Regions from separate parts of the Mesorhizobium sp. SEMIA396 genome, predicted to be linked through region 1. Evidence: riboswitches for the same ligand, from Rfam matches in the RefSeq annotation. Region 1 holds a riboswitch; the other holds the start of a gene.

The links. A riboswitch is a leader RNA that binds a small molecule or an ion and turns the genes downstream of it on or off. The one in region 1 is predicted to bind thiamine pyrophosphate.
Region 2: linked by a shared signal. The riboswitch ahead of NP503_RS03500 (YkoF family thiamine/hydroxymethylpyrimidine-binding protein) and the one ahead of thiB (thiamine ABC transporter substrate binding subunit) in region 1 are both predicted to bind thiamine pyrophosphate.

Annotation. Positions count from the first base shown of each region.
Region 1 covers NZ_JANIFC010000008.1:169,411-175,096, reverse strand. Annotated here, with positions in the region: gene NP503_RS20190 (ABC-F family ATP-binding cassette domain-containing protein) at 1-1,660, opposite strand, end outside; gene NP503_RS20185 (thiamine diphosphokinase) at 1,662-2,306, opposite strand; TPP riboswitch at 2,394-2,508, shown strand; gene thiB (thiamine ABC transporter substrate binding subunit) at 2,552-3,550, shown strand; gene thiP (thiamine/thiamine pyrophosphate ABC transporter permease) at 3,802-5,427, shown strand; gene thiQ (thiamine ABC transporter ATP-binding protein) at 5,420-5,686, shown strand, end outside.
Region 2 covers NZ_JANIFC010000001.1:690,094-695,779, forward strand. Annotated here, with positions in the region: gene NP503_RS03480 (glycosyltransferase family 39 protein) at 1-995, shown strand, start outside; gene msrA (peptide-methionine (S)-S-oxide reductase MsrA) at 1,128-1,646, shown strand; gene NP503_RS03490 (formyltransferase family protein) at 2,028-3,059, shown strand; gene NP503_RS03495 (hypothetical protein) at 3,099-3,419, opposite strand; TPP riboswitch at 3,615-3,728, shown strand; gene NP503_RS03500 (YkoF family thiamine/hydroxymethylpyrimidine-binding protein) at 3,719-4,327, shown strand; gene NP503_RS03505 (ABC transporter permease) at 4,422-5,183, shown strand; gene NP503_RS03510 (ABC transporter ATP-binding protein) at 5,180-5,686, shown strand, end outside.

The DNA.
Region 1 (5,686 bases):
AGATCGAAGCCGTCACAGCCTCGATTTTCTTGGGCAGCGATTCCAGCGCGAATTTCTGCTTGAACGACAGTTTCTTCGCTGGCCCCTTTGGCGCGGCCGCTTCACTCTTGGCCGTCACTGGCGCTTCGCCGTTTTCGGCCTTCGCGCGCGCCTTGCGGTCGTCCAGCCTGGTGCCGCCGCGCTGCGCCAGCATGTCGGAGTAGCCGCCGGCATATTCGATCCAGTGGCCGTCACCATCCGGTGCGATCAGGCTGGTCACGGTGCGGTCGAGGAAATCGCGGTCGTGGCTGACCAGGATGACGGTGCCGGCAAAGCCAGCGACCAGTTCCTGCAGCAGTTCCAGCGTCTCCATATCGAGATCGTTGGTCGGCTCGTCGAGCACCAGAAGGTTTGCCGGCCGCGCCAGCACGCGCGCCAGCAAGAGCCGTGCCCGCTCGCCGCCGGACAATTCGCGCACCGGGGTGCGTGCCTGCTCCGGCTTGAACAGGAAATCCTTCATGTAGGAGACGACGTGGCGCTGCTCGCCATTGATGACGAGGTTCTCGCCGCGCCCGTCGGTGAGATATTGCGCCAGCGTCTCCTGCGGGTCGACCGCCTCGCGCTTCTGGTCGAGCGTGGCGATCTCCAGATTGGTGCCGAGCCGCACCGAACCGGCGTCCGGCTTCATCTCGCCGGTCAGCATCTTCAAGAGCGTCGTCTTGCCGGCGCCGTTCGGCCCGACCAGGCCGACGCGATCGCCGCGCTGGATGCGGGTCGAAAACCCCTTGACCACGGTTAGATCGCCAAAGCTCTTCTCGATGTTCTTCGCCTCGATCACCAGCTTGCCGGACTCGGCGGCGTCGCTCGCCACCATGGTCGCCGACCCTTCGGCACCGCGATGGCCGCGAAAACGCTGGCGCATGGTCTGCAACTCGCCGAGCCGGCGCATGTTTCGCTTGCGCCGCGCCGTCACGCCGTAGCGCAGCCAATGCTCTTCGCGAACGATCTGGCGGCCGAGTTTATGCTGCTCGCGCTCTTCTTCCTCCAGGACTAGGTCGCGCCATTCCTCGAAATGGCCAAAGCCCTTGTCCAGCCTGCGGGTCTGGCCGCGATCGAGCCAGATGGTGGCGCGCGACACACGTTCGAGAAAGCGGCGGTCGTGCGAGATGACGATCAGTGCCGAGGAGGTGCGGATGAGTTCTTCTTCCAGCCATTCGATGACCGAGAGGTCGAGATGATTGGTCGGCTCATCGAGCAGCAGGATGTCTGGCTCCGGCGCCATGACGCGGGCAAGGGCAGCACGCCTCGCCTCGCCGCCCGACAGATCGTTCGGACGTTCCTCACCCGACAGTCCGAGATGCTCCATCAGATAGCTGGCGCGGTAGGGATCGTCGGCAGGGCCAAGCCCGGCCTCGACATAGGCGCGGACAGTGGCAAAGCCCTCCATGTCGGGCATCTGCGGCAAATAGCGGACAGTTGCCGAAGGCTGGCGGAACACCTCGCCGTCCTGCGGCTCGATCAGGCCAGCGGCGATCTTCAGCAGGGTCGACTTGCCCGACCCGTTGCGGCCGACCAGTGCGATCTTGTCGCCGGCCGAAGCCGTCAAGGCGGCGCCGTCGAGCAGCGGCGTGCCGCCGAAGGTCAGTTTTATCCCGTCGAGGTTGAGAAGAGGCGGGGCCATGTCAGCTTTCAGGTAAGGGATAGGGATGAGCGAGCAGCATCGCGCGGCCATGGCCGAGCGCGATTTCGAGGCGGCCCTTGATCTCGTTGGAAATGGTCAGCGACGAACCGAAGGCCACCTTGACGTGGTTCAGCGGCCATTTGGCGCCGGTGACGGTCAACCCGGCAAGCTCGGAAAAGCCGAGCACCGAAAACAGCGTGCCATCGGCATAGTCGAAGCCGGCCGTTCCGCGCAGCAGGGGAATGCCTTCCTGGGCGCCGCTGGTCAGGAGCACATCGGTCCCTGCTTCGGCCAGGCGCAAGGCAAGCGCCAGATGCAGGAAAGCGTGGTCGGCTCGCTTGCCGCCGAAAGCACCTGCTAGCACCAGGCGGGTCGCGCCGCGCTCGAGTGCGGCGGCGATGGCCAGTTCGCCATCGGTCTGGTCCTTTTCCGCCGGGAAGGTCCGGCGAGGCACGGAAGCGAGATCGTCAGGCAGCTTGGCTGGCACGGAATCAAAATCACCCACCCACAGCTCCGGGACAAGGCCGAGCAGCCGTGCATGGCCGATGCCGGCGTCGGCGGCGATGACGCGGGAGCCTTCGACCTGACGGTCGAGCCGTGGCGTGCGGATGAGATCGCCGCCAAGCAGGATGGTGAATGTGCTCATATCGTGTGGCCCTTACCAGCCCGGCACGGGAAACGGAAGGCGGCAAACTCCCACTTGCGTGGCGGATCGGCCCGGCCTATGTGTCGAAACGCTCTAACGGGGTGCCGGACGCGATCTTCGCGGACCGGCTGAGAGGCAGTCTCGCCAACCCGCTGAACCTGATCCGGTTTGTACCGGCGGAGGGATTAGACGTTTCGGACAGTCCGACGCCTCAATTCCTTTCAATTCGAACGAAGGAGGCGCCGATGCGCACGCTTTTATACGCTCTTGTTTCAGCAACGGTCGTGGCCTTGTCCGGACCGGCCTTGGCCAAGGACAAGCTCACCGTCTACACCTATGAGAGTTTTACCGCCGACTGGGGTCCGGGTCCCGTGGTGAAGAAGGCGTTCGAGGCCGAATGCGGCTGCGATGTCGAGTTCGTCTCGGTCGCCGACGGCGTCGCGTTGCTCAACCGCGTCAGATTGGAAGGCGCATCGACCAAGGCCGATATCGTGCTTGGCCTCGACACCAATCTCACCGCCGATGCCAAGGCCTCAGGCTTGTTCGCGCCGCATGGCGGCGTAACTGATGTCAACGTGCCGGGTGGCTGGAGCGACGATACTTTTGTCCCCTTTGACTACGGCTATTTCGCTGTCGTCTACGACACCGAGAAGCTGAAGAACCCGCCGAAAAGCCTGAAAGAGCTGGTCGAAGGCAGTGCCGACGACAAGATCGTCATCCAGGATCCACGCACCTCGACGCCGGGCCTCGGCCTGCTTCTGTGGGTCAAGTCGGTTTATGGCGACAAGGCGCCGGAGGCCTGGGCCAAGCTCAAGCCGAAGGTGCTGACCGTGACGCCGGGCTGGAGCGAGGCCTATGGGCTGTTCACCAAGGGCGAGGCGCCGATGGTGCTGTCCTACACGACGTCGCCGGCCTATCACATGATCGCCGAGAACACCGGGCGCTACCAGGCGGCCTCCTTCGAGGAGGGCGAGTATCTGCAGATCGAGGTGGCGGGTATCACCACGACGGGAGCCAAGAATCCGCTGGCGGCCAAGTTTATGGCCTTCATGACCGGGCCTAAATTCCAGGATGCCATTCCCGAGACCAACTGGATGTTCCCGGCCGGCAAGACCGACAAGCCGCTCAATCCGGCCTTTGATAAACTGGTCAAGCCGACCAAGACCTTGCTGTTCAGCCCGCAAGAGGTCGCTGCCAATCGCAAGGCCTGGGTCGATGAATGGCTTGCGGTGATGAGCAAGTAGGGCGCGAGCCGCGTCGCATGTTTGCGCCAAGCCGCCCCCCTCTGGCCTGCCGGCCATCTCCCCCTCAGGGGGGGATATCGGCAGCTTTATCGCCTCTCTTAGTCCTGCCACTCTTGAGAATAGCGAAGGCGGCTGAGTGCGCAATCTCCCCCCTTGAGGGGGAGATGTCCGGTAGGACAGAGGGGGGTGGGCTGGGCCTTCGCCAGATATTCCCCTCGATCAATACCCGTCGCAGGGTTGGATAGCGCGAGATGCGTACGCGCCATCCAGCCGATCCCCGCGTCAGCGCCGGCATTGTCGCGCTTGCCGCGATCGCGCTGCTGATCGGCGGCGCGTTTGCCGGCCTGCTTTTCGAGGGCGCCCACGATTTCTCGGGCGCCTGGGCAGCCTTCGATCCCTATCTGCTTCGCGTCATTCGCTTCACGCTCTGGCAAGCGGCGCTCTCGACGCTGCTTTCGGCCATCCCGGCGCTGTTCGTGGCGCGGGCTCTGTCGCGACATCCACGTTTCTTCGGCCGCGCCTTCATCCTGCAGATCTTCGCCGTGCCGTTGGCGCTGCCGGCTATTGTCGCAGCGCTCGGCATTCTGGCGCTTTATGGCCGTGCCGGCTATTTCGCCGGCGTGCTTGCCCTGATCGGCGGCGGAAGCTGGCCGGGTATCTATGGCCTGTCCGGCATCCTCGTCGCCCATGTCTTCTTCAACCTGCCGCTGGCGACGCGGCTGTTCCTCGAGGCGCTGCAGACCATACCGGCCGACCAATGGCGGTTGGCGAGCCAACTCGGCATGGCGGCGCGGCCGGCGTTCCGGCTGATCGAATGGCCAACGCTGCGCGCCGCATTGCCCGGCGTCGCCGGGCTTGTGTTCATGCTCTGCATCACATCCTTCACGATCGTGCTGACGCTCGGCGGCGGGCCGGCCGCGACGACGCTGGAGGTCGGCATCTACCAGGCGCTGCGCTTTGATTTCGATCCCGCGCGGGCCGTTACACTGACGCTGTTGCAGATTGCCCTGACCTTTATCGTTGTGCTGGCCCTGACGCGCCTGGGCGCCAATGTGGTCGGCGACACCAATTTGCCGGTCGCGCAACGTCGGTATCTCTCAGTCCATCGGAGCGAGACCTGGTTGAACGCGCTACTCATCATCCTGGCGCTGCTGTTCGTCGTTGGGCCGATGGCGGCAACCGTGATGGCCGGGTTGGGTGCGGATCTCGGCCGGTTGGCCGGTGAGGCCACTGTCCGGCAGGCAACGCTGACCAGCGTGGTGCTGGCCTTCCTGTCGGCACTGCTCTCGGTGATGCTGTCGCTGGCGCTGACCATGGCGCGGCGGGCACTGGCGCTGAACCGCCGTGCCGGCGCAAAGACACTGCTCGAACACGCTGCCGATACAGGCGCCGGCTTTGTCCTTGTCGTGCCGCCGATCGTCGTCGGCGCCGGCTGGTTCCTGTTGCTGCGCCATGCCGGCGATGTCTTTGCCATCGCCCCGGTCATGGTCGTCACCGTCAACGCGGTGATGGCGATGCCATTCGCCCTGCGCGCCGTGCGTCCCGCCTATGATGCGGCGAGCGAGCGTCACGAACGGCTCTGCGCACAGCTCGGCATTGCGGGCTGGAACCGGCTGATGCTGGTCGACTGGCCGTCGCTGCGGCGCCCGCTCGCCACGGCCTTCGCTTTCGCCATGGCGCTGTCGCTGGGCGATCTCGGTGTCATTGCCCTGTTCGGCAGTGATTCCGTGCAGACATTGCCCTACCTTCTTCTGGCACGGATGGGCAGCTACCGCACCGAGGATGCCGCCGGCCTGGCACTGCTGCTCGGCCTCGTCTGTCTCGCGTTGATCGTGGCGGCGCACTGGCTGGGAAGGGAGAAGGTCCGCGATGCGTGAGAGGGCGGCCAGCAGGCTCGAGAAGGGCGCGCCGGTGCGGCTGGACAAGGTGTCGTTCAGTTATGGTGAGGTGCCACTTGTCTTCGACGTCGAGTTCGCCACGGCGAAGATCACCGCCATCATGGGTCCGAGCGGTTCGGGCAAGTCGACGCTGCTCAATCTGGTCGCCGGCTTCGAGACCCCACAGTCGGGCCGCGTGCTGATCGGCGGGGCCGATGTCAGCGCCGAGCCGGCCTCGGCGCGGCCGGTGTCGATGGTG
Region 2 (5,686 bases), on a different contig from region 1:
GGCTCTATGCCAAGTTTTCCACCGGGCTGCTGTTGCTCTTCGGGGCGATCTGGCTGTTGTCGGACACGCGGGCACGCAATCGGCTCGCCACGCCCTGGCCCTGGCTTGGGCTCGCGGTTTTCCTCGCCGTCGCCGCGCCACTGGCCATCCAGCTCTACCGCATCGATTTCCTGCCGCTGACCTATGTCGCCGGCCGCGATGAATGGGTGTTGGTCCACCGCGCCCGCCTTTACTATATCGGTGTCCAAATGGCGGGGCTCTGCGGCTTATTGCTGGTGCTGTCGATATCGGGGCTGTTGCGGCGTTCGCCCGCGCCGGAACAGCCCATTGAGCGCGGCGCGCTGGCCTATCTCGTGTGGATGGGGCTTGGTCCGGCGGTGCTTGTCATGGTGGCCTCGCTGTTTACCGGCGCCGGCGAGGCGTGGGGCGCGCCGATGTACAATCTGGTCGGCGTTGTGGCGATCGCCTTGCTGGGTCATCGGCTTGGCGCCGTCGAACTGCGACGGCTGGCGATCTGCGCGTTCGCCTGCATCCTCGGCATGTCCGGTGCCTATGCGGGCATCCGCTGGACGAGTTGCAATTTGCGCGGGCGCATGGATGCCGTCTGCTGGCCAGCGCGGCAGATTTCGGACGAAGCCGAGGCGGTCTGGCACGCGGCGGTGCCCGGTCGGCTCGACATCGTCGGCGGCGATACCCGCATCGCGTTGCTGGCGGGCCTCAACGCCTATGACAAGCCGTCGATCTTCACCGACCTCGACATGCGGCTCGCCCCCTGGATCACCAGCCAGCGGCTGCGCGATCACGGTATGCTCCTGGTCTGGCCCGGGAGCGGCGTGCCACCTCGGCTGCTGGCGTGGCTGGGAAACATCCCGGTCAAGACCGTTCTTTTCGCCTGGTCGCTCAGGGCACCACCGGTGGCGATCAGCTTTGCCGCCATTCCGCCTGGCATGAAGCTACCGGGTTTGATCGACAGCCTCGCCCAACCGAGCAATTGAGGTAGATCCACCGCGTCCGCTGGACGAAGCAGGTGACAATGCCCATTTATGGCGAGACCACTTGCTTTCACGCAATTCCAGACGGAAAACCGCTACACACTTTTCCTGGAATTGCTTTTGAGGAGACGTGACATGGCGACTTCGACCGAACGTGCAGTCCTTGCCGGCGGCTGTTTCTGGGGCATGCAGGATTTGATACGGCGCTATCCCGGCGTCATCTCCACCCGTGTCGGCTACAGCGGCGGCGACGTGCCCAACGCCACCTACCGCAACCACGGCACCCACGCCGAAGCCATCGAGATCAATTTCGATCCGGCCATCATAAGCTATCGCACGCTGCTGGAACGCTTTTTCCAGATCCACGATCCGACGACCCGCAACCGCCAGGGCAACGATGTCGGGACGAGTTATCGCTCGGCGATCTATTACACCAGCGACGAACAGAAGCGCGTCGCCGAGGACACCATCGCCGATGTCGATGCCTCGGGCCTGTGGCCGGGCAAGGTCATCACCGAAGTCGCACCCGTTGGTCCGTTCTGGGAAGCCGAGCCCGAGCATCAGGACTATCTGGAGAAGTATCCCAACGGATACACCTGCCACTTCGTCAGGCCAGGCTGGAAGCTGCCGGTTCGCGAGACGGCGGTTTCGTAGATTCGCAACTGCGATTTGCCCTGCATTGCTGCTCGACGGTGTCGTCGAGCAGGTCATCGCATCCAAACCCCTTTCAGTCAGCGCACCGTGTCGCGTCGGCCATTGAGCTTTCACAATATCCGAGCGCTCTTCGAACGCCTTCGTCAACGGCGAATGCGGATGCGGTAGGCAAACACGGTCAGGTGGTTGACAGCCTGCCGTATCGCAGTCCAATTGCGCAGGAAGAGCTGATTTCGGGAGACGGGCCGTGAAGAAAATCTGCGAAAAGCCAGTGTTTGTAAAACGCGAGCGTCTTTCGGTTGTCACTGCCTTGGCATCGCCTTCCACTCAGCCGACCTGACAAGCTCGCCCTGATCTGTCGGCCCGTTTGAGCCGCCGAAGATGAGGCCGATCGAATCGACCGATCACTCGGAGCCGATCACAGCCGTTTTTGTCCTCGATATCTCTAACCATACGGGGCCTCTGCTCGCCGGCTGGCTAGAGGCTGGAAATGCAATTGGCGCGATCATCGTGCCCGGGTTCCGGCGTCGTCCCACCGGTTTCAGCATCGGCAATTTCCGACGAAGGCTTCAACGCAAGCTGCTGCTCAGGCGGTTTGTCGGTAACACGACTGTCAAGTTGATCGAATTTGGCCGCCCTTACGATTGGAATGCGCTTGGTCGCCAATTGTCTGACCTCCGCGCCGATGTGCTGGTCTGCTACACTTTGCCTGTCTTGATCCCTCAAGAGGTTCTTGGCCATTTTTCCAAAGGCGGGGTCAACCTCCACCCGGCGCTGCTCCCCGACTATCGAGGGCCACATCCGACCCAGCGCTTGGCCGTGGACGGCCGGTGTGCGGCTCATGGCGGCGTCACGCTCCACAAGATGTCCGCCGGTTTTGACGAGGGTGACATTCTCGGGCAGGTGCCGTTTTCCGAAGCTGACTGGACCTCGAGAGAAGCCTTGGTCGACAGCACGGCAACCGCTATGCGGATTCTGGTGAGCGAGGCGGTGCCGGCCTACTGCCGGGGGCTGTTGTCAGGAATGCCGCAGCCGAAAGGCGACTTCGTCTGGGCACGGCTTCAGCCCAGCCACCTGATAATCTCGCCGGCCATGTCGGTCGAGCATGTTGTACGGCTATGGCATGTGCTCGGCCTTCTGCCAGGCATCTATCTTGAAATCGGAACGCGCAAAATCAGACTGGGATTCCAGATCAGAAGGCTGGGGCCTTGCACAGGAAAGGCTCCGGTCAGGCGGTGGGGAACAGTGGAATTCGATCTCGCCAACGGTCGGGTCCTGTATTTTACCTACGGTAGAGTGCTCAAACGGCTGCTCAATTCAAAACACCTGTTTTTGCGCCCGCCCGCCGGAAAACCCGCTCCACAAATCCGGCTGTTCGGCAAAACGAGTGCTGCGGACCAGAGAAACGGATGAAGCCGCTGGGCGATGCCCAGCGGCTTCATCCGTGTGCGGTTACTTGCCACAATTATTATCGTTTACCGTTGGCGCCGTCGCGTTACCATCGGCGTCCGTCTGCGCGCCTTGCGGGTTGGTCGGGCAATTCTGATCCGCGTTCGAATTCATGTCCCCTACCGTGCCAGTCGTGCTGTTGGTCGTGCCCGGGTCGACAGTGTCCGGCTCGACCGTATTCGGTGAAGCCGGCGTGTTCGGCTCAACCGTCACCGATTTGCCGCTGCCGCTTCCATTTGCGTTGTTGCTGCCGGCGCTTTGCGCCATGGCTGACGTGGCCAGACCAATGGTGAGAACCGAAGCTGCGAGGATTTTCATGAACATGGTTTGTCTCCATTTCTGTGAAGTCGTCGCTTGTTTTCTACGAAAGTGATCGCGTTGCGACTGTGGGGACAACCGGTCGCGGCGGCGAAGGTTCCCGACAAAATTCCGCTCAGGCGCACCGTGACTGGCGCAATGCTTTTGGCGCAGTGCTCTGAAAAAACGGCTTTCCCTTGAACTCGAATGATGCTTTAAGGCGCACATCCACAGGGGTGCTCCGTACGGTCGGGGCTGAGACGGGGGCGGCAAGCCCACAGACCCTAGAAGCTGATCTGGGTAATACCAGCGGAGCGAGGCGGGCGATGTTTTCAGGCGCACAGATTTCCCTATACCCCATGACCGACGAATTCGTCGGTGTCATTCTTGGCGCGCTCGGTGCGCTCGATCCCTGGCGCGACAAGCTCAGGATCGAGACCGACGACATCTCGACCTTGCTGGTCGGGCCGCCCGAAGTGCTGTTTCCCGCCATGCGCGACCTCTTCGTGGCGGCGGCACGCAGCGGCAAACATTGCGTGTTGTCGGCCGCCATCTCGCGCGGGTGCCCTGGCGAGCCGGATGACCCGATCTGCCGCTCCGATGCACTTGGCGGGCCTGTCGGGCCACTCGGCCCGCGCAAGGATGCGGCCATTGCGGCGGTGCGCAATGCTGCTGCCACCGGCCAGCCGGCGGCGGCGCAGTTCTCGCTCTATGTGATGGGCACCGACGACCACATGGACGAGATCTACGGCTGCATCGATTTTCTCAAGCAGTCCGGCGTCTATGAGCGTTCCAAGCATTTCTGCACGAAACTGCGCGGTGATGCCGGTGCGATCTTTTCGGCGCTGGACGAGGCCTTCTGCCGCTTCGGACCAGGCGCCGGCCACGTAACCCTCGACGTCACGGTCTCGGCCAACAGCCCGTCGGCTGTCTGAACCAGCCGCGCTTTCGCGCTGCCGTCAAAGGTTGTCTCCCGTGGCCACATCATCAGTCGCTTCGCGCCCGATCGCGAGCCTTCTTGTCAAGGCAATGCCGGCCATGATCTCGGTCGGTTTGCTCCTGCTGGCGTGGGAGCTTTATGCCACCTATTCCGGCATCAGGCCGACGACACTGCCGGCGCCGTCGCGCGTTTTCGAGCAAGCGCTGCTCAATCGCCAGGCGCTGGCCGACAACGCCATTCCGACCATCGGCGCCACGCTGCTCGGCTTTGCCTGTTCGCTCAGCGCTGCCTTCGTGCTGTCGATGCTGGTCGACTTCTTCCAGCCGCTGCGGCGTGCGCTGTTTCCTGTCTTAATCGTCAGCCAGACCTTGCCGCTGGTGGCGATCGCGCCGCTGGTGGTGCTCTGGTTCGGCTTCGGGCTGGCGCCCAAGATCATGCTGGTGGCGCTGGTTACCTTCTTTCCGATGCTGGTTGCATTGGTCGAGGGTTATGAGTCGACCGAGGCCGAGATCGGGCAAATGCTGCGCGCCATGGGGGCAGGGCGCTGGCGCATCTTCGTGCTGGCACGGCTGCCTTCGGCGCTGCCCTATTTCTTCGCTGGTTTGAGGATCTCCATCACCTACGCCGTGGTCGGCGCGATCTTCGCCGAATATGCGGGGGCCGCGAAGGGGCTGGGCATCTACATGCTCAACGCCAAGAACAATTTCCGTCCTGACCTGGTTCTTGCCGCCGTCGGAGTGAGCGCTGCCCTGACCCTTGTCCTGTTCGGGTTGACTGTACTGCTGCAGCGCCTTGCGATGCCCTGGGAGCGGGCCGGCAAGGAAACCGTCGGGAAGGGGCCCTGGCGATGAGCCGGCTCGAACTGCGGTATGTGCGCAAGGCGTTCGGTGGGCTCGACGTGCTGGCCGATATTTCGCTTAGCGTCGGCGCTGGTGAATTCGTCTCGATCCTTGGACCCTCGGGCGCCGGCAAATCGACACTCTTCCAGCTTCTGACCGGCGCCGAGCATGGCGAGGGCGAGATGTTGTTTGACGGCGCGCCGCTCGACGACCACGGCAGGCATTTCGCTTTCATGCCGCAGCGTGACGCGCTGATGCCGTGGCGGCGCATCCTCGACAACGCAACGCTCGGGCTCGAAGTGCAAGGCATGAGGAGACAGGCGGCGCGGGCGCGCGTTGCGCCGTTGTTTGCCGAATTCGGGCTTGCCGGCTTCGAGCGGCATTTTCCAGCGCAACTGTCCGGCGGTATGCGCCAGCGCGCGGCCTTGCTGCGCACGGTGGTGCAGCAACGCGACATGCTTTTGCTCGACGAGCCGTTCGGCGCGCTCGACGCGCTGACCCGCACGGCCATGCAG